Regions from separate parts of the Photobacterium sp. AWH4_225 genome, predicted to be linked through region 2. Evidence: riboswitches for the same ligand, from Rfam matches in the RefSeq annotation. Region 2 holds a riboswitch; each other region holds the start of a gene.
The links. Region 2 has a riboswitch for lysine ahead of ACXAD4_RS04975 (Na+/H+ antiporter NhaC family protein). Riboswitches for the same ligand answer to the same signal wherever they lie in the genome.
Positions count from the first base shown of each region.

Region 1: linked by a shared signal. The riboswitch ahead of ACXAD4_RS22370 (Na+/H+ antiporter NhaC family protein) and the one ahead of ACXAD4_RS04975 (Na+/H+ antiporter NhaC family protein) in region 2 are both predicted to bind lysine.
Region 3: linked by a shared signal. The riboswitch ahead of ACXAD4_RS23920 (Na+/H+ antiporter NhaC family protein) and the one ahead of ACXAD4_RS04975 (Na+/H+ antiporter NhaC family protein) in region 2 are both predicted to bind lysine.

Region 1 is NZ_JBSWTF010000004.1:1,135,134-1,142,476, forward strand. It holds gene ACXAD4_RS22360 (LysR family transcriptional regulator) at 1-109, shown strand, start outside; gene ACXAD4_RS22365 (saccharopine dehydrogenase) at 221-1,285, opposite strand; gene ACXAD4_RS22370 (Na+/H+ antiporter NhaC family protein) at 1,331-2,824, opposite strand; lysine riboswitch at 2,948-3,125, opposite strand; gene cspE (transcription antiterminator/RNA stability regulator CspE) at 3,554-3,763, opposite strand; gene ACXAD4_RS22380 (NupC/NupG family nucleoside CNT transporter) at 4,076-5,323, opposite strand; gene ACXAD4_RS22385 (adenosylhomocysteinase) at 5,419-6,630, opposite strand; gene ACXAD4_RS22390 (substrate binding domain-containing protein) at 6,914-7,343, shown strand, end outside.
Region 2 is NZ_JBSWTF010000001.1:977,905-985,247, reverse strand. It holds gene hisH (imidazole glycerol phosphate synthase subunit HisH) at 1-479, shown strand, start outside; gene hisA (1-(5-phosphoribosyl)-5-[(5-phosphoribosylamino)methylideneamino]imidazole-4-carboxamide isomerase) at 500-1,234, shown strand; gene hisF (imidazole glycerol phosphate synthase subunit HisF) at 1,252-2,025, shown strand; gene hisIE (bifunctional phosphoribosyl-AMP cyclohydrolase/phosphoribosyl-ATP diphosphatase HisIE) at 2,022-2,648, shown strand; gene ACXAD4_RS04980 (thymidine kinase) at 2,748-3,326, opposite strand; gene ACXAD4_RS04975 (Na+/H+ antiporter NhaC family protein) at 3,558-5,153, opposite strand; lysine riboswitch at 5,253-5,436, opposite strand; gene ACXAD4_RS04970 (H-NS family histone-like protein) at 5,807-6,205, shown strand; gene ACXAD4_RS04965 (lytic murein transglycosylase) at 6,483-7,343, opposite strand, start outside.
Region 3 is NZ_JBSWTF010000004.1:1,491,550-1,498,892, forward strand. It holds gene ACXAD4_RS23915 (hypothetical protein) at 9-749, shown strand; gene ACXAD4_RS23920 (Na+/H+ antiporter NhaC family protein) at 866-2,452, opposite strand; lysine riboswitch at 2,536-2,706, opposite strand; gene ACXAD4_RS23925 (BCCT family transporter) at 2,893-4,806, shown strand; gene ACXAD4_RS23930 (M14 family metallopeptidase) at 4,893-6,017, opposite strand; gene ACXAD4_RS23935 (NUDIX domain-containing protein) at 6,192-6,635, shown strand; tRNA gene ACXAD4_RS23940 (tRNA-Ser) at 6,766-6,856, shown strand; tRNA gene ACXAD4_RS23945 (tRNA-Asp) at 6,984-7,060, shown strand; gene ACXAD4_RS23950 (iron-containing alcohol dehydrogenase) at 7,254-7,343, opposite strand, start outside.

The DNA.
Region 1 (7,343 bases), on a different contig from region 2:
AATTCAAAGGCCTGATGATATTGCCAATGAGAGCAAGCAGGTGATCATTGATACATTCTCTGATTTGCTTCAGGAAATGTTGGCTGAACTTCCAGTGCTGGGACGTTAACTATTATGAAGCTTACAGGCGAAGTTTGAGTTAGATTTTATCGATATAAAAAAGGGATCTAACAAACGTAGATCCCTATCACTTATCAACTTAGACGAGCCGCCCCGGTTTTTACTTTACAATGTTCTGCGCTGTCGCGTAGAAGTCACGTGCCCTTGCCCAGACGCCGTTTGGATCTTCACCTTTACACAGGGTCAATAGATGCGGAAGCAGTTGCCCAGCGAAATCTTCGCTGCTTTCTTTTGGCAGTACTGTTGGTAGGTGGTCGACCGCCTGAACATATAGCCCGCTAACATCCGATTCGATAATTGGCTTCGCCAACTTGGTGCTCTGGTTGTAGATGCGGATTGGGTTATCCGGGTTATTCGGATCGCAGCTGACATCGCTGACCATGCTCAGGCGAGGGTTCTCACCCAGGCTTTCCTTGGTAATGAACGGAGGCGTGCCCTCGGCAAGGTAAGCACAGTTAACCAAGATGTCGTAGTCATTGATTGCAGTGAATGGGCCACCGGCTTTGGTTTCTTCGATATCCCAGCCGTCAGCATCGATACCCAGCTCGGCAAATAGATCCAATGCGCCACGGCCACAGCGGCCAAACTGACCGATAACCAATACCTTAGGCTTCTCTGACAGTGTTGCAACCTGCTCGCGCAGTACTGCTAGGTAATGGTCGCGATCCGGGTAGCTGCCCACTGCGCCGAACACATCTTTACAGTGTAAATGGTGGATATAACCCGACAGGCCAATCGCTGCACCAACATAGCCCGCCCAGTATCCGAAGGCACAAACACGCTTGCCCATTTCGTCTTGCAGGAACTCTAGGTCAAGAATTTGGCCGCCACCGGCATTGAAGCGGGATAAGATCTGCACAGCTTCATCCTGCCCCTTGAACGCATGGGCAAAGTAAATGTGCTGGTGCTTGAGCGGGAAGTCATCTTCAGCCAGCTCTTTCAAACCCAAGATATAAGCGTGCTCTGGAGCTTCAGTCCAGCTATGGCCCGCCGCTAGCTCACAGCCCACATCGACATAAGCTTGGTCAGGGAAAATACGGGTATCGCTACGCTCGACAATCACCTGGGCGCCCGCATCAATCAGGGCTTTGGCTCCGGTAGGTGTCAATGCCGTGCGGTGCTCACCCACTTTTACTTCATCTCTTAGCCAAAATAGTGTGTTCATTTTCAATCCTTTTTTTAAACGGTAGCTCGAAATAGCAATCGCTATTTAAGCGGTAACTGGGGTGGCTGCGGCCTGACGGCGCACCATCAAAACAATCAGTGCAACTTGCAATACGGCGGCCAGTACGATGGTGTACGGGCTACGGGTGATTTCGGCAACCATGAAGCCGATGCTGGCGGTTACGCCTGTCAAAATAGCGTATGGGAACTGGGTGCGGACGTGGGAAACATGATCACATCCAGTCGACATCGAGCTAAGAATTGTCGTGTCGGAAATCGGTGATGAATGATCCCCCAGCATACCGCCACTTAGCGCTGCACCAATACAAATTAGTGGGTCGGCGCCCAGCGCACTGGCAACCGGCACTGCAATCGGGATCAGGATGGCGAAAGTGCCCCACGACGAACCTGTCGCTACCGAGATAAAGCTGCCGATAATGAAAATCAATGCAGGCAGCATAAACACCGGCAAGCGATCATTCATCACCTGGCTAATATAGTCCCCTGTACCCAGAGACTTACAGATATCACCCAAGGTCCATGCCAATAGCAAGATAACCAAAATTAGCATGATCCGCTGCATTCCCGACACAAAAGTGTTGAAGGCTGTCGAGGCGGTCATAGTTTTGGTGTAAGCGTAGTAGGCAATCGCCGTTATCGAGGCAATCAGATAGCTGGTGCCAAGCGATGCTCGGATCACCGGGCCATTGATGGTGCCATGCAGATGGTAGTTATAAGTGAACAGCGCGATCAGCGAGCCGAACAGTACCGCCAGGGGCAATACAATCAGCGAGATACGGCCTGATTTCACCTGCTGGTCATCCACAGGCAGTACGCTCTCCTCAGCCTGCTGGCGAGCTTGCCGCTCGGCTTCGGCCATTGGCCCCCAGTCTTTTTTCAGCACCGCGTAGACAGGCACACTGAACAGTGCCAGCAAGGCATAGAGCTGGTAAGGGATCACCTGCAGGAAAGTCGCAAAGCCATCAACGGGCTGGCCCATGTTATCGAATGCGTTCTCAATCAGGCCCTGCGAGTAGACACCCCAGCTGATAATCGGGATCAGCACGCAAATCGGCGACGAGGTCGAGTCAATGATAAAGGCCAGCTTCTCCTTGCTCAGCTTGAGCTTGTTGTAAATTGGCGAGAACATCGGGCCAAGAATAAGCGAGTTGCCCGAGTCGGTAAAAAACACCCCGATCCCGGTTGCCCAGGTGGCGAGCTGGGCTTTCAATGGTGATGACACATAGCGGGTCGCCATGGTCGAAAACGCTGCCATACCACCGCTTTGCTCGACCAGGTAGATAAAGCCGGAAATAATGGTAATAACAATAATGATCTGTGCGTTGCTGCCCGATGCAAGCTGTGTGAACGGCCCATCAGACAAGAACATCAACGCAGTATCGACAGGATGACCCTTGGTTAAGATCAGCATGCCGCTGATCACTGCAACGCCCAGAGCCAAAACAACATGCCGAGTGGTAAAGGCGAGTATCAGCGCCAGCACCGCGGGTACGATGGACAATAATCCGTAATCAGCCATTCGTAGACTTCTCCTAAAAAACAACATCAAGGTATTTGAGTATTTAGAGGAGGGGCGTAAGGAGCACGCGAGCGACAAAGGCTGTACGAAATCGGTAGGCGAACTTACCTGTTCGAAAACAAAAATTGCTGTAGCTCTCCATCCGGGCAGGGCCCGAGATGACAGTGCTGCTCCTATTAAGAACAACCCCAGCAGCTTGGCTGACGACCAAAACCACTTCGGCATTGACTCCTTTCGTTTAGCTTCATCGGCTGTCGACCTTCACTAAACTACTCTTAGGTAATGCGCCTCTACGTTGCAGGCAGTGAATAACCACCCGCTTTGTATTGAATAAAACATAAAAACGCATAATCCAAATCAACTTGACGCCACATTGTGATCAATATCACATTATATATTTTATTAAACACTCAATTAACAAAACATTGCACTACTGGCTACCATGCTTGCAGCAACAACAACCACAAAGGCTATTTTTTGCTGTTAATGGTGGATTTCATATCAGTATTTATCTGGAGTAGTCTTAGCTTTGTCGGGGTTGACCGGAGAGGGCCTGAGAAAGACACAAGGTACCGGTGCTAAAATGGAGGCTCAACCTGCATATTTACCCAGCGGTACCTAAATAAAAAAGTGGTTAAAGGTATGTTGAGGGAGGAGTTGGGGTTCAGATATTGCAGATACAAAAAATGCCGGCCTAGGCCAGCATTTTCTTCTCTAAAGTTCGGAAACTTATAGAGTAACTACGTTCGCAGCTTGAGGACCTTTCTGGCCTTGCTCGATGTCGAAAGAAACTTTCTGACCTTCAGAAAGAGTCTTGAAACCTTCAGAAGCGATAGCGCGGAAGTGTACGAATACGTCAGCACCGCCGTTCTCTTGAGTGATGAAACCGAAACCTTTTTCTTCGTTAAACCACTTAACGATACCAGTAGACTTAGACATGTGATGTCCCTTATGTAAATTCATTTAAACCGCAAGCCAATAGCTACGGTCAGTTAAAATTGAATTATTAATGTGACGATAAATATAAGGGAAACAGTTAGATACAGTACGAAAACGTAATGATATCAGATGGTTTAACTTGTACTTGATGTTGCATTAAATAACTCTTCTCAAATTGAGCCTGCGTATCATAACAACAGAGTGAAAAATATGCAGCGAATTTTTGACAATTTTTCGTATTATTTTTTGAGGGGTTAACTATTCATTCAGTAATCCAGGCCTATCACCACAATGCTACCCCCTCATCAATGGCTAAAAAGAGAAAAAGAAACCTGCTATCGTCGCACTCATCAGATTGGACAGAGTCGCGGCAAAGATGGCAGGCATGCAGAGAGTAGAAATCTCATGACGCCGCTTCGGTGCCATAGTCCCTAACCCGCCTAGCAACATGGCAGCCGCTGCAAAGTTTGCGAAGCCACACAAGGCAAAAGTAATAATGGCTGTGCTTCGGGTAGATAGCTCCGTCACTTTGAGGTATTCAGTAAAGTTCACGTAAGCCACAAATTCATTCAGCACCAACTTCTGACCTATGAAGGAGGCTGACACCATCGCTTCGTCAAACGGAATACCAATAATCAATGCAACAGGATAAAACAAATAGCCTAGAAGATATTCGAGCGACAGTTCAGGCAGGCCAATATAGCTACCTATCCCACCCAGCATGCCATTGACCAAGGCAATCAAACCAATAAACGCCAAGAGCATCGCACCGACATTCAATGCCAGCATCAATCCGCTGGAAGCGCCGGCCGCCGCCGCATCAATGACATTGGCAGGCTTATCTACCGTTACCCCTTCTTGCTCTTGCTCTTTTGAACCGCGCGGCTTTGTCTCTGGTACCAAGATTTTGGCAAACAGCAAACCACCAGGAGCCGCCATGAACGAGGCTGCAATCAGGTATTGCATATCAACACCCATTGCTGCAAAACCGCCCAAAACAGTTCCTGCAATCGAAGCCAGGCCGCCGCACATAACAGCAAACAGTTCAGAGCGGCTCAATCGGTTGATATAAGGGGCGATCACCAAGGGAGCTTCCGTCTGACCGACGAAGATATTGGCGGTAGCCGACATGGACTCGTTCTTACTGGTCCCTAGTAGTTTTTGCAATGCCCCACCCAATACCCGGATGAACAACTGCATGATACCGAGGTAATACAACACAGAAACCAGTGCCGAGAAGAAAACAATGACTGGCAACACGCGCATGGCAAATATAAAACCACCACTGCCAAAGACCTCGAACATCTGTCCGCTGACCAACCCTCCGAACAAAAACTCGATCCCGGCATGAGAGAATCCCAGCACCGAGCTCACTCCACCCGAAACAATCTCGAGCAAATCTTTTCCGATAGGAATGAACAAGACAAATGCCCCAATAATGAACTGGATAGCAAAAGCTCCCAGTACCGTCCGTTTATTGATGGCTTGGCGATTTTTCGAAAAAACAACAGCGATAGCAAGCAGTGCTACCATTCCCATTAAGCTAGTCAGAGCGTCCATGTTTGGCGGCCTTATATAGGGTGGATAGGTGTACAACCTACCTACTCGACATATACAAATACCCCGGGCGCTATAAGCCCGGGGCGGTTTAAATATTAGTGGTTAATCCAGTGCTTTACGGCAAGTTCAGCAACTTGCATTTCGATATCAAAGGGGACCGGTTGCGGAATGCTCTGCAGCGAGTCCCGGTTAAGGGCAATTCGCTCTAAACTCAGTGACTGCAAAGCCAGGCCGAGATCCATAATTTCAATAGGATTTCCGTCGCCCGCAGAAAGATTAACAAGGTTGGCATCCGACAAGACGAACAGTTGCTTGTCTTTGAGCTGGTAAGCCGTCACATGAGGGCGGATCTTATCTTGGCTTTGGCTCAACGCGGCCAAATCCCCAAGGTTGATTTCACGCTGGAAATGACCCGCATTGGCAATAATCGTATTGCCACGCATCATTTCGAAATGCTCTTTACGCAGCACGTTATCGCGGCCGGTAATGGTGACGACCATATCGGCATCCGGCAAAGCTTCTTCCAATGCGGAGGTATAGAAACCTTCCATATGCGCTTCAAGCAATGTCAGTGGGTTGGACTCAACCACGGTAACATGGGCCCCCATACCTCGCAGGCGCTGCGCGGTACCAGAGCCGCAATATCCATAACCAATCACCACGACCTTCTTGCCGTGCAGCATGACGTTGGTGGCGCGCATGATGCCATCGACAACAGATGAACCCACACCAAAGCGGTTTTCGATAATTCGTTTGGCTTGGGTGTCATTGATGATCAAGGTGCTGAATTTATCTGCATGGAAGTCTTCACGCAGGCGGTTGGCCCCTGTGGTCGTTTCTTCCGTGGCACCTAGCAGTGAGGTCTGGAAGCCGCTAAATTCTGGCTCGGTGAAAATGAGCTCGTGCAAGTCGGCACCGTTGTCGGCAATGATGTCCGGCTGGTGTGATAACACTTTGCGACAGTAGTTAATGTGATCATCAAAGCTCTCGTCACGGCGGGAATAAACACTTACCCCATAGTCTTCGACCAAGGCGGCTGCCGTTTCATCTTGAGTTGAACCTGGTGAACCGGTGATCACCACTTTGGCACCACCTTTGGTCAATGCCTCCAGCCACACACCGGTTTTGGCCTCAACATGCAAACAAATGCCTATTGTCAAACCGGTAAACGGCTTTTCTTTTTCAAAGCGCTCTATAATGCTGCGCATAATTGGCATGTGGTTACGAGCCCAATCGACACGTCGGCGGCCAAGTGGCGCAAGAGAAAGATCGGCAACGTCGTGTTCAGGGTAGGTATTCTGTTCCATAGGAGCCTCTGTTGGGAGAACGGTTTGTTGACCCACAAATCTTCCCTGAAATGTCATGCAAACTTAATCAACTTATCAAGAACTGATAGTTTCCCCTCGGTGCAAAATAATGTGATATTTCACATAACCATCATCAAAAACCCAGAATTCCTCCTCTCCAAGCAACTATTTCGTTATACAGAAACTATAAGTTTCCGTAGTGGAAACATTAACGAAACGACGATCACCAAAAAGCAAACGTTTACCTCTTAAAATGCGCATAAGGAATTAACAGGTGAAAACCATGAACCTGAATTTATTGGCCACCTTCTATACCGTGGTTATGAACAACTCGTTTTCAGTCGCTGCCGACAAGCTGTGTTTATCCAAATCCGTGATTAGCAAACATGTAAAACAGCTCGAACAAGAATTGCGTTGCTCGTTGATTCAACGTACTACCCGGCAGATCAACCTGACTGAAGAAGGTCAATTCCTTTACGAACGCTGCGCTGAGATCTTCGACAGCGTTGATAAGTGCTATGACTTCATCGACGAGCGCAAAGATATCGTCAGGGGAAAACTGCGGGTAAAAATGCCAGCGGTGTTGGAGTTCGATGATTTCATCACCGACACCTTTGCCCAGTTACTATCAACTTATCCTGAGCTAGAGCTCGACCTGATTTTCGACAACCAGATTGGTGACTTGATCCATGAACAGGTCGATCTGGTGCTTA
Region 2 (7,343 bases):
GCACCGCCAGCGAGGCAATGAAAAACCTCGAAGAACGTGACCTTATCAACCTAGTTAAAAAGGTCGATAAGCCACTACTTGGCATTTGCCTTGGCATGCAGCTACTCGGTGAGCTTTCTGAAGAACAAGGCCAAAACGGGACAGAGCAGGTGAACTGCCTTGGCCTATGCGGCGCGCCGGTGAAAAAGATGCAAACCGGCGATTTGCCCCTGCCCCACATGGGTTGGAATACCGTTGCCGCCGAATCGGGTCATCCACTGTTTAAAGATATCCCAGCGGACAGCTATTTTTATTTCGTGCACAGCTATGCCATGCCGGTGTTCGACGAGCCAGAGGCAGGCCGTACTATTGCCCGCTGCGAATACGGCCGACCATTTACCGCTGCGGTGCAGAGCGGCAACTATTATGGCGTCCAGTTCCACCCTGAACGCTCGAGTAAAGCTGGCTCGCAGTTGATCAAAAACTTTCTTGAAATGTAAGGACACCAAAAGGACTTGTTATGATTATTCCCGCTCTCGATTTAATTGAAGGTCAGGTTGTCCGCCTGTTTCAAGGAGACTACGGCAAGGTGACTGAATACAAAGTCGATCCTGCCGAGCAATTCAACCTCTACCACCAAGCCGGCGCGAACTGGCTGCACCTGGTTGATCTGACCGGTGCCAAAGATACCTCCGCCCGCCAGCTCGATTTGATCAGCAAGCTACTGGCTAGCACCCCGGCCAATATCCAGATCGGTGGTGGCGTCCGCACCGAGCAGGATGTCACCGATCTGCTTAATGCCGGTGCCCAGCGTGTGGTGATCGGCTCGACCGCCGTCAAGCAGCCAGAGTTGGTCAAAGGCTGGATGGAAAAGTACGGTCCTGAGCGCATTGTGCTGGCGCTCGATATCAATATCGATGCCGCAGGCAAACGCAACGTAGCGGTTTCTGGCTGGCAGGAAGATTCAGGCGTCACTATCGAAGCCCTGCTGGATGACTTCCTGACGGTTGGTTTGCAACATGTACTATGTACCGATATTTCCCGAGACGGTACGCTCGAAGGCTCAAACGTAGAACTTTACCAAGACTTGTGCGCCCAGTACCCGCAGGTTCAATTTCAGTCGTCAGGTGGTATTGGCTCGCTGGAAGACATCGCCGCCCTTAAAGGCTCTGGTGTGGCTGGCGTGATCGTCGGCCGTGCCCTGCTTGATGGCAAATTCACCGCTGAGCAAGCCTTTGCTTGCTGGGCAGAGTAAGGCAAGGAGAAAAACCCATGTTAGCTAGACGAATTATTCCCTGCCTTGATGTAAGAGATGGCCAAGTGGTCAAAGGGGTGCAGTTCCGCAACCACGAGATCATCGGTGACATTGTCCCACTCGCTAAACGTTATGCCGAAGAAGGTGCCGATGAGCTGGTTTTCTACGATATCACCGCATCCAGTGATGGCCGAGTGGTCGATAAAAGCTGGGTTGCCCGAGTAGCAGAGGTGATCGATATTCCTTTCTGCGTCGCCGGCGGCATCAAGTCTGCCGAAGATGCCAGCCGTATCTTGCAGTTTGGTGCAGATAAAGTGTCGATCAACTCCCCTGCTCTGGCCGATCCTAATTTGATCACCAAGCTGGCGGATAAATTTGGTGTCCAGTGCATTGTGGTCGGTATCGATTCCTATTTCGACGCCGACACCGGTAAATACCAAGTTTACCAATTCACCGGGGATGAAAGCCGCACCAAGGCAACCCGCTGGGAAACCCGTGACTGGGTACAGGAAGTCCAACGCCGCGGTGCCGGTGAAATCGTGCTTAACATGATGAACCAAGACGGTGTCCGTAACGGTTATGATCTCACCCAGCTCAATATGGTCCGCGAAGTATGCCATGTACCGCTTATAGCCTCAGGCGGTGCCGGTGAGATGGTGCACTTTGCCGATGCCTTCAATAAAACGAATGTCGATGGCGCTTTGGCTGCCTCGGTGTTCCACAAACAAATCATCAATATTGGTGAACTCAAGCAATACCTGAAACAACAAGATGTGGAGATCCGACTATGAGCCTAGCAAGCAGTATTAATTGGGACAAAGTAGACGGGTTAGTTCCGGCGATTGTCCAGGACAACACCAGCGGCCAAGTACTGATGCTGGGTTACATGAATGATGCCGCCCTGAGTAAAACCCTTGAGACTAAGCAAGTCACCTTCTGGTCACGAACCAAAGAGCGGCTATGGACCAAAGGTGAAACCTCGGGCAACGTGCTTCAGTTAAAAAGCATCAAGCTAGACTGTGATCAAGACACCCTACTGGTAAAAGTCGACCCTATCGGTCCAACTTGCCACTTGGGTACCCCTACCTGCTTTAGCAATGATACGGCTGAAGAAGGACAGGTCGAGCAACCTGCTCTGGTGTTCCTTCATCAACTTGAGCAGGTCTTGGCTTCTCGTAAAGGTGCCGATCCTGAATCGTCCTACACCGCCAGCCTCTATGCCCGTGGCACCAAGCGGATTTCGCAAAAGGTGGGTGAAGAAGGGGTTGAAGTCGCGCTTGCGGCAACGTCGGGTGACAAGGAGGAGCTGATCTGTGAATCTGCGGACTTGATTTACCACTTGCTGGTACTGCTGCAAGATCAAGGCAAGTCACTCTCGGATGTCACGGCTAAATTGCAGGAACGCCATAAATAACAGCGCACATTAAGAATTGAAAAAGCCCAGCTAAGAAGCTGGGCTTTTTGTATTCAAGAACACTGCCATGTAACAGAATAAAATGACAAAACCTATAAATTAACGCTCAAGCGCTTCTTTATAGTGTTTACGGCAAACCGAGACATAGCGGTCATTGCCGCCGATTTCAACCTGATCACCATCGGCAATCGCTTTACCGCTGGCATCTTGGCGAATAACCATATTGGCTTTACGACCACAATGACAGATAGTCTTCAATTCAACCAATTTATCTGCCCACGCCAGCAAATAACGGCTGCCTTCAAATAGCTCACCACGGAAATCACTGCGCAAGCCATAGCAAAGCACGGGGATATGTAGCTTATCGACCACTTCCGTTAATTGATATACCTGCTCTTTGGTTAAGAACTGACATTCATCAATCAGTACACAATCGACTTTTTTTGCCGTATTCATATCCTGCATACGCGCATAAAGATCATCGTTGACGTTAAATAGCTCTGCCTCTTCCTGCAAACCAATACGCGAGCTGACCTTGCCTTTGCCATAACGATCATCAATCGCAGCGGTAAAAATAACCGGTGTCATGCCGCGCTCGCGGTAATTAAATGATGACTGCAATAATGTTGTCGACTTACCCGCATTCATTGCCGAGTAATAGAAATACATCTGGGCCATTAAGCTTCCCTAGTAATACGATTGGTGCGTGAAAAAATCAGCCGGAATGCTACAGAAAAGCCCTTCAGATTGAAAGGAGCAAGCTCATCTTCTTTGTTACCAATTCACGCTAAAATGGATAAAAATCGCCAATCTGTTTGATTTGCCACAAAAACAAAAAAAGGCCTGTATCAAATACAGACCTTTTTATCATCAGACTATTACTTTCGAACCATCAGCACCATGCCAGCATTACGCGTTGGCTGTTGCTTCCTGAGGACGGCGGGATAGCCAAGACAGCAGGACACAAGCCACAATAAACGCCACTGTTGCGGTCATGAACGACACAGCCAACGAGCCAGTGAAGCCCAGTACCAAGAAACCGATAGTTGAAACTACAGCCATAGATAGTGCATATGGAAGCTGTGTTGATACGTGGTCAATGTGGTGACAACGCGCACCTGTCGAAGATAGGATTGTGGTATCTGAGATAGGTGAACAATGGTCACCGAATACCGAACCGGCCAGAACAGCACCTAGCATAGGAAGCATCAACATAATGTCCGTTGCCGCCGCCAAATCACCCGCGATTGGTAGCATGATACCGAACGTACCCCATGAGGTACCAGTCGAGAAAGCCATCACGCCCGCTAGCAAGAACAGGATAGCCGGAAGAAGCATTGGGTTAATGCTGCCTTCAACCAAGGTCGATAGGTATTTACCTGTCGCCATGTCACTGATAACAGTACCGATACTCCACGCAAACAACAGGATCAAAATCGCACCGAACATCGACTTGGCACCAATCCACAAAGTAGATGATACATCAGCCATTGGGATGCGCTGGCGCATTACTGGAATAAGGGCAGCAGCAAAACCAACAAGACCACCGTATACCAGAGACATACCGACATCAGTATTTTCAAAGGCACCCAGGACGCTAAATGCCAAGCCATCGGCAGCCAATGCCTGGTAGCCAGTAAACAGCATGAAGAAGAAGGTCGCGACTATCAGAGTCACGATTGGCATCACAAGGTCAGCAACGCGGCCGTTCTTGCTCTCTTCAATTTCTAGCTCGTCATTGAGATCTTTTGCGCGGCTGTCGTCATCACCTTCATCGAAACCACGGCAATGGCTCGCTTCCAGCTCATGCTTTTTCATTGGGCCCACATCAATTTGGAACCAAGCCACCACGAATACCATCAGCAGTGCAAATACTGCATAAAAGTTCATTGGTGCCAGCTGCATGAAAGCGCCAAGCGGAGTGTACTCAGTTACGCCGTGCGACACCAAGATACCGCCGATAAGGGTAATAATGTATGCACCCCAGCTAGAGGCAGGCATCAATACACACATTGGCGCGGCAGTTGAATCGAGGATATATGCCAGCTTCGCGCGCGACACGTAGAAACGATCCGTCACTGGGCGAGAAATAGAGCCAACAGCCAAGCTATTAAAGTAATCATCAACGAAAATGAACACGCCCAAGAAAGCTGCCAGCAGTTTTGCCCCGCGCTTGCTCTTGATTTTTGTCTGTGCCCATTCAGCAAAAGCACGAGTACCGCCAGAAAGTGTCAGTAATGCTGTGGTCATACCCAGCAAAATAAGGAAGGCGACAATACTCATGTTCCAGCTGTTGATGGCACCGTCTTCAATAAACAGGCCAGTCACTGTGGTACCGATATAGGAGGCCGTGCCACCAATTGAAAAATCAGTCAGCAGGAATGCGCCCAGCAGGACACCGACACCCAATGAAACTAAAACACGACGTGTGAGGATAGCCAAGCCAAGTGCAACCAAAGGTGGCAACAACGACATGGCGGAGTGTGAAAAATCTACAATATTCATGATCTCGACTACAACCGATCCTGGTTGGAGATCTACTGTTTTACACGACATCGTGTCGTGTATAGAAGAGCATTAGGAAGAGAAGTTACCCTTTTCCGACTCCACAGTAGCGCTCCATAGTTAATGTAATTATATACTATGGCAGTGTTGTCCCTATTCGGTGACAACCCCAGCAAGCTGGCTTGATAACCCGAGCTTACTTCGGCATCGGCTCCTTTCGTAAATCCTCATCGGAATCACCCTCCGATTTACTACTAATAGACGATGCGCCTCTACCCTTAGTCTAGGTCTGGTCAATTCTACGGAATAGATATCCAAATGCAACAAGTTAAGATGAAAAAAATGACAAAAATAGTGAATAGTCTTGCTGAGCAGTACAAAAATCATTCACTTAATAGCAATTTATTATACCTTTCACATATGAAATTGATGGCAAATATTTATCAGTACGAGATGATTTTGGATAAGAGTATTTACTTATCCTGACCATTACATTTTATTACAAATGAGAAATGAACCTGATAAATTGCAAAAAATTAAATGAACCCTTCATTTTTTATTTGGCATCGCCGTATTAAAAGTATTATTATTGCAATTATTGAATTGTCACTGCTATTATTATTTTATAGTTTTGGACCTACAGGAAATAAAAAATGTCTGATGCAATGAAAGCGCTACTTAACCTTCGCAGCCTTCGCGCACTTTCTCGTGAATATTCTCTTGAGCAACTACAAGAAGCACTAGAAAAGCTTCAAACTGTCGTTTCTGAGCGTGAAGAAGCAGAAGCTGAAGAAATCGCTAAAGAAAAAGAACGTACAGAGAAACTAGCTCAATACCGTGAAATGCTACTAGCAGACGGCATTGACCCAGAAGAGCTTCTAGCAACTCTAAATAAAGCACCTAAAGCAAAACGTGCACAGCGTCCAGCTAAATACCGTTTCCTTGATGAAAATGGTGAAGAGAAAACGTGGACTGGCCAAGGCCGTACTCCAAGCGCACTTAAAAAAGCGCTTGATGAAGGTAAGTCTCTAGAAGATTTTGAAATCAAATAATTCAACTTCTTTAACGAACACCTAAAAAAACCCAGCAATTGCTGGGTTTTTTATTTTCTGAATCCAACCCAAGCAAAAACCCAAGCAATTGATTTTAAGGAAAAAAATAATTTAACCTTACTGAAAAGCTCCTCCCGTAGAGTATATTTCCTCTCCGCCTACTCTAAGTAGGTATAAACGGCGTGTGGGGTAAATCAACTTATGCCGTGTATGGTTATTTTCTAAAGAGCATAAAAAACCAGACCCTGAGGTCTGGCTTCTTTGTCATATTTTATCTTTAGCGAATCTGATCTGCCAAGTGGCTTACGGCCAAGGCGAAATAATGTGAACGGTTCCAGTTCAACAAGGATTGATAATTGCCGTAGATAAGGTAGGCACGGCCATGTTTATCATCAGGTTGAATAAGCCAAGCATTAATATCAACACTCGGTAGTGCCTGGCCATTGAAACGTCGAACGCCTAACTTCTGCCACTCTGCTAAAGAGCGAGCCTTGTTCTTTTCTACGCCCATCAACGACGCATCGATAGAAGCGGGCAAGGAAACTTGGCGACCCCATGTATATTGATCATCCCAGCCAGCCTTCTTTAAATAATTTGCAGCAGAGGCAAAAACATCCGCCTCGGTCTGCCAGATATCGATCTTACCGTCATTATTGCCATCAACTGCATAAGATAAAAATGACGTAGGCATGAACTGAGGTTGCCCCATCGCGCCGGCCCAAGAACCCTTCATATCTTCAGGGCTAATATGACCCGCATCCAATATTTCCAATGCTGCCATTACCTGGCTGCGGAAAAATGCTTCACGCCGACCTTCATAAGCAAGCGTTGATAACGCCTCAACAACGTTATAATTCCCCATTAAGCGACCGAAATTACTTTCAACACCCCATAGAGCAACAATAAATCGAGGCTGAACACCGTACTGCTGACCAATTTTATCCAACGTCGTTTTATGCTTACGATATAGCTCGTTAGCCTGTTTTACTTTCCAGGCAGGAACTGCACGGGGAATATACTCATCCAGGGTTAATTTGCGCTCTGGTTGATTTTTATCCGCTTTTACTGCACGTTCTACAAAAGTAATGCCATCAAAAGCAGAGTTGATAATCGACTCTGAAATTCCTTTTTCTCGGGC
Region 3 (7,343 bases), on a different contig from region 2:
ATTGGGCTATGAACAGACAACAACAGCAAAATAAGTCATTGGGTATGTGGTTAATTTCCTTGTTGATTTCCTTGTACATGGGGCTGTTTGCGACGGTCGCAGCTGCACTGGAGTTTGAAAGCTATCCTCTAGATACCCTGGATAAGACGACGGCACAAGGTGTGAAGGCTGAAGTGGTTGATTACCACGGCCAGAAAGGGATACACGTTGCGGTGTCACCAGATCATCAGTCTGCTGAGCAAGGAGGATGCGATCACTGTACATATTTAGCGTTGGAGACTATCCCGTTTCGTGATGGCACCATTGAAATAAATATGGCTGGTGAGCCGCAGCAGAATGCAGCTGCAACATCAACGGCAAATGGCTTTGTGGGTATCGTTTTTAGGGTCAGTGAAGACTTGTCCAAATATGAAGGTGTGTATTTCCGCCCTTCCAATGCCCTGTCAGAAGATGAAGCGCAGCGTGAAATGACGGTTCAGTATTTCTCCTATCCGGATAACACCGCTGAACAATTGAGGGAGTCGGATCCGGGCAAATATGAAAGCGCAGCTAATATCCGTCCCGGGCAATGGTTCCACCTGAAAGCCGAAATCAATAATAACCAAGCGATTTTCTATGTTGATGGCGAAAAAATCTTGGTGGTTGACCGCTTGTTCCACGGCTCTGAGCACAAAGGGGTCATTGGGTTTATTACCGAGCCAGGCAATGATGCATATTTTTCAGAGTTGCAGATAAAGCACAGCCAGTAGCTGAACCTCCATCTTGAAGCAACTTGAGTATAAAAAAAGAGCAAGGCCGTGGCCTTGCTCTTTTTGTTTGAAACTGTTGTTTTTGAGGCTTTTGTATTTAAAGCCTTTCAGAAAACTTAGCTCGTGACAGGCTCTGCTGCAACAACAGGCTTGCTCTTACGAACAGCAAAGGCACAGAACGCCATAAACCATAGGCCGCTCACAGCAACACCTGCCCAAGCTGAGTGGGTGTAGCCGATAGCGAGGTAACCCAGCAGCGCGCCGAAGGCCACTGAGCATGCGTAAGGAAGCTGGGTCATGACGTGATCCATGTGGTGGCAGCCTGCACCTGTCGCAGACAAGATACTGGTGCTTGAAATTGGCGAGCTGTGATCACCAAATACCGCACCGGCCAGTACCGCAGACAACATTGGAAGCAGCAGTGCGATGTCACTGGCCGCAGCAATATCACCGGCTAGCGGTAGCATGATGCCGAACGTACCCCAGCTGGTTCCTGTCGCAAATGCCATGGCACAAGACAGCAGGAAGACAACTGCCGGAAGCAGTTCAACCGGCAGGTTACCGTTAGACATTGAAGCTAGGTAGATACCGGTTTGCATGTCACGCACAACGGCGCCAATCGTCCAGGCAAAGAATAGGATAATAATAGCGGGCATCATGGCTGAAATGCCTTGTGGGGCGGCTTTCATCCAGCTGCCTGCATCTAGCTTCAAGCGAAGGGCAAGGCCGATAGAGACGACCAAGCTGCAGATCGCACCGTATACTAGCGATGAGCCTACATCGGTGTTCTCAAACGAGCCGATCACGCTGAAGGCTTCGCCGTTGGCAGCCAGTACATCCGCACCTGACTGCACCATGAAAAATACCGTTGCCATAGTTAGGGTCAGGATAGGCAGTACCATATCAATCATGCCGCCTTTGGCTGACTCTGGCACCTCGACATCCAGGCCGGCTGGTTTGCCTTTTGATTCATCCCATAGCTTGCCTTCAAGTGCCCACTTCTCATGTTTGCGCATCGGGCCGATATCAAGCTGGAACGCAATCACACACAGCACCATCACAAGGGTGAATACCGCGTATAGGTTCATTGGCATCATCTCGACAAACGCCGAGATTGGACTTTGATCGGTCACGCCATGTGCCACCATGATGCCGCCAACTAGGGCAATGATGTATGCACCCCATGAAGAGATTGGCATCAATACACAGACTGGTGCTGCTGTGGAGTCCAGCAGGTAAGCGAGTTTGGCTCGAGAGATATTGAAACGGTCAGTCACCGGGCGGCAGATAGCACCCACCGATAGGCTGTGGAAAAAGTCGTCGATAAAGAAGATGAAGACCATCAGGCCTGTCAGTGATTTGGCACTGCGACGGTCTTTACAGCGGACCGCTGCCCAGTCGGCGAACGCTTGGGTAGCCCCGGAAACACTCATCAGGCTGATCAGCGCGCCAAGCAGCAGCATGAAGATGATCATGTTGACGTTATCGCTGTTCATTGCGCCGTCGACCCATACAATTGCCAGCACTTTGCCGACCAGGTATTGCAGGGACTCAAGCGGTGAGTATTGGTTAAGCATCAATGCGCCGGCAAAGATACCTGCTCCGAGGGAGAGCAAAACCCGCCTGGTGGTGACCGCAAGGATAACAGCCAGCATGGCAGGGATAACGGACATTAGCGAGTCCGAAAAATCGACAAGGTTCATGATCTCATCACACCTATGTGTTTCAGGTGGAGATCTACCGAAAGGAAGTGTAACTAAGACGCAGAAAAAGAAGACTTGTTACCCCCTCAGGTAGCGCTCCATAGGTAAATACTATGGCAGTTCTGTGCCTATTCGACACAGACCCAGCGACTGAGTTGATGGCTGCAGTCACTTCGGCGCTGACTCCTTTCTCCGGCTTCAAAGGTATCACCCTCCACACGGTTACTTATAGGCAGCGCGCCTCTACTGATTTAGGGTTTATCACCGTCAATCCTACTGGATTTTGGTCATAAGTCTAACATTATATACGGCTGAATATTTATGTCAGCTAATAATAAGCTTTTTTCATGGTCTTGATTAGAATCTTGGTTTGAAGCGTTAGCCCTTTCCTCGGATTATCCGTTTTACCCATTGCTGGGTTTAAATTTTAAGGAGCTAACGTGTTTTCTCGCAAACACTTTGAATTGATTGATAAACCGACGTTCTTCGGGGCGTTGGGGATGTTGATCTCGGTTGTGGTGCCTTTGCTGCTGTTTCCGGCACAAGGGGCAGAATGGATTGCTGTCGCCAAAACGTTTATGACCGATAAGCTCGGTTTCCTCTATTTGGCGCTCGGTGTCGGTGCATTCTTCTTTATGATTTACATCGTTTTTTCCGATATCGGCCAAATTAAACTGGGCGATCCTGATGAGCAGCCCGAGTTTACGACGGCGTCATGGGCGGCCATGCTGTTCTGTGGTGGTATCGGTGCCAGTATTCTTTACTGGGGGACAATTGAGTGGGCGTATTACTACCAAGCGCCTCCTTTCCAGTTAGAACCTGGCAGTGAAGAAGCGGTCCGCTGGGCGGCAACTTATGGCTTATTCCACTGGGGGCCGATTGCATGGTCTATTTATTTGGTCCCTGCATTGCCGATTGCTTATTTCTTCTATGTGCGCAAGCAGCCTGTACTTAAGGTCTCGGCGGCATTGATGCCTGTGATAGGGGAAGCCCGCAGTTATGGTTGGCTGGGTAAAGTCATCGATGTGTTATTTATCTTCGGCTTGCTGGGCGGTGGTGCTACGACGCTGGGCTTGGCTGCGCCGTTGATCACCGAAGGTGCCAACTACCTATTTGGCGTACCGAAAGATACGGTTACCCAAGTTATCGTATTGATGATTTGTACCGCCATCTTCGCCTACTCGGCGTATGCCGGGATGGAGAAGGGCATTAAGTTCCTCAGTAACATCAACTTCTGGGGGGCTTTGGGTCTACTGGCTTTTATTCTGGTGACTGGGCCAACGATATTCATGCTGGAAACCGGCTTGGATTCACTGGGCCGTATGCTGTCGAACTTCTTTGTCATGGCAACATGGGCTGAGCCGTTCGGCGGCTATGGCTCGTTTGAAAATACCCACTTCCCGCAGGATTGGACTATTTTCTACTGGGCGTGGTGGCTGGTGTTCGCCCCGAGCATGGGCTTGTTCGTCGCGAGGATCTCCCGTGGCCGTACCATCAAGCAGATGGTGACCGGTTCGATATTCTTTGGGTCGATGGGCTGCTTCCTGTTCTTCATGATTTTGGGTAACTACGGTCTATCGCTTCAGCTTTCGGGAGCGTTGGATGTGGTTGGCATCTTGAACTCTGAGGGTGCGACAAAAGCTATTTTCTCTATCCTTGAGCAGTTGCCGTTTAGTACCTTGGTCATCGCAGCATTCACCCTGCTGTGTTTGATTTTCACTGCCACGACGTTTGACTCGATTTCCTATATCTTGGCATCGGTTGTACAGAACAACGTGACTGAAGACCCAATGCGCTGGAACCGCTTGTTCTGGGCATTTGCGTTGTCATTCATGCCGTCGGTATTGTTGTTTATGGGGGGGCTGTCGACCCTGCAAACGGCGGCTATCGTCGGTGGCTTGCCACTGCTTGTCATTGCAGTAATGCTGATGATGTCGGCGGTGAAGGCGGCAACGCTCGATCTGACCCATCAGGAAGGTTATGAAGATCCGGTGATCAATATCGAGGAACTACCCGATGTCGACCCATGGTCAAATGAAGGCATGGCATTGACCAAGTTCGAGGAGCTGAAAGAGATCGCCATGGCGGCGGCAGAAGCCGAGCGAGAAGCACTTTACAAAGTGTGGAAGCTGAAGAAGAAAATCCGCGCTGAAGCGGTGGCCAACGGTGAGTCCGGGATGGATTTCAGTGATGCGCCGCAAGAGCGTTTGGATCAGCTTCAGCAGTTGATGGACGATGCCATGACAGCCAAAGAGAACAAGCTAGCCGCTTCGGAAGAAGCGCAGGAAGCACGCAAGGTGTTCAACGAGCTGATGCGAACCCGGTTGGAAACGATGGTCGAGCAGGAAGTGTAGGGAAGCACTGACTTACAGCTATAAAAAATGCCGAGTCATGAGACTCGGCATTTTTGTATCTAAAGCTTTTGTGTTTAAAGAAGGCGTTAGATCTGATCGACCACAGCCCACACGGCTGCAAGCACATCCTGGCCGAAGGCGACGCTGCGCTCCGGCGACCAGCCGTAGAACTCATCAGGGTGGCTGATGTGATCTTTAAATGGCATCTCGATAGTGTAAGACAGGCACTTGAACTGCTCGGCAACCCAGTTGGAGCCAATGGCCAGGTTAGCTTTGCCAGGCTCGTCTTTGTCGTAACCGTGGGCTACCTGGAATTCTGGGGTAATGGTCAATAAAGCAGCCTTGAACGCATTTTCTAATGCGGCATGGCGCTCATTGTAAGATGGGATCCCTTCGCTGCCTGCTACGAAGTTATACGGGATCGCTTCGTCACCGTGGATGTCGAGGAACATATCGACGCCAGTCGCCAGCATTCGCTCGCGGACAAGGAAAACCTCTGGACTCTTATCCATTGATGGGGTTTGCCATTCGCGGTTTAGGTTGACACCAATGGCATTGGTTCGCAGGTGGCCACGGATACTGCCGTCCGGATTCATGTTTGGCACGATATGGAATACCGCTTTGTCTAGCAGGGCTTTGGCAACCGTGTCGGTATCATCAAGCAGGCGCTGCAATAGGCCTTCGATAAACCACTCGGCCATGGTTTCACCCGGGTGCTGGCGGCCAATGATCCAGATGTTTTTCTTCTCATCTGACGGTTCGCCAATGGTCAGCAAGCTCATGTCGTTGCCATCAAGGGTCGCACCAAGGGTTTCCAGTTTGCAGCTGAACTGGCTTTGTGCCTGGTGCAGTAAGTCTTGGTGGCGGTCGTAGCTGTATGGTGCGAAGTAGGCGAAATACATCGAGCCGTACTCTGGGATCATCTTGAAGCTTAGGGTATCGCCATCAAACTCAGCAGGAATACGGAACCACTCTTCTCGGTCGTATGAGGCGACAACGTCATAGTCTTGCCAGCCTTCCGGGTAGGCAGACTTAGCCAGGTTTAAGATTGAGAACTGGTGTTGCTTCTGGGGCTCGCTTTCGAGGCGGAAATGGAACCATTGCGAGATATCTGACTGGTTATCGGCAGGGATGGTCAGCTGGATGTTGTCTGGTGAATCGGCACTGACGATATGGATGTTACCACTTTCGAAATTGCTGAAAATTTTCATTGTTATCAATCTTATGTTTGTTGAGGTAAAAAGAGGTTAGCTGTAAATATAGCTGGTTTGAAGTATTTATCTGTTACAGAGCATTGATAACTCAAAGAGCCGGTAAAGTAAAAAGCTTCGGGCCCGTAGAGCACTGCGGTAACATGGCATAAAAACGACAAACAGGAAGATAAAGTGGCTTTTCATTATGTTGCTCGCGGGGTGATCCGCGATGGAGACCGTATCCTTTTGGTCAGGGCGATTGGCGATAGTATGACTTTCTTGCCCGGTGGGCATATAGAGTTTGGCGAATCGGCGCCGGTAGCATTGGCCCGTGAATTGTTCGAGGAAGCGTCAATAAATGCCAACGTCGGTGAATTTATTGGTGCGGCTGAAAACGAATGGTTCCTTGAGGGGCAGCCACAGACTGAAATCAACTTGCTGTTTGAGGTTGAAACGGGTCTATCGCATAGAGACCCTGTTGTTTCCAATGAAGCTCATCTCGAGTTTTTCTGGGTACCTTGCAAGGAAATTGAGCAGTGGAACCTTTTTCCTGAGTCTCTTCGTGCTCTGGTTAAGCAAGAGCAGAGACCTAAACAGGCATTTTGGGGTTCGGGAATCCCACTCAAGTCAGTATGATCACACACTTTTTTATGTGATTTTGTTGATTAAACGGATAGATTGGCTCTTTGTTGTCTAATGTGTGAGCAAACGAACATTTTGGGGGTTTACACATTACGGCAAGCTTTATATTATACGCCGCACTTACGGAGAGATGGCTGAGTGGTTGAAAGCACCGGTCTTGAAAACCGGCATACGTTTGTAGCGTATCTAGGGTTCAAATCCCTATCTCTCCGCCACATTTCAATAGTCAGTAGTCATACTGGTTATTTGACCTTTTGGGTAAGCAGGGTTCAAATCCTCCATACCAAGAGCGTCTCCACCACATTCTAAAAGTTTGACCAAGGTTGAGCTTTATAAAGAATTGGAGCGGTAGTTCAGTTGGTTAGAATACCGGCCTGTCACGCCGGGGGTCGCGGGTTCGAGTCCCGTCCGCTCCGCCAACGACATTAGCCCGATGCGAAAGCGTCGGGCTTTTTCGTATTTACCACTCCCGAAAGTGCTGCGCACTTTTGTCTGCGGAACTAGGCGTCCCCACCGTGATGCCGGACCATCGAGTCCACTTGGATGCAAGCCCAGCCCTCCGCCACTACACTGAAGCCTCGTCAGAAATGCTGGGGCGTTGTTGTTTTCTCGTTATTCCTTAGCAACAAACTTCGTCAATAGCGCTTCGCCTTGCTGTTGGCTGAGGTACCCCGGTACTGGGTAAGTACCGTGGGCTTCAGC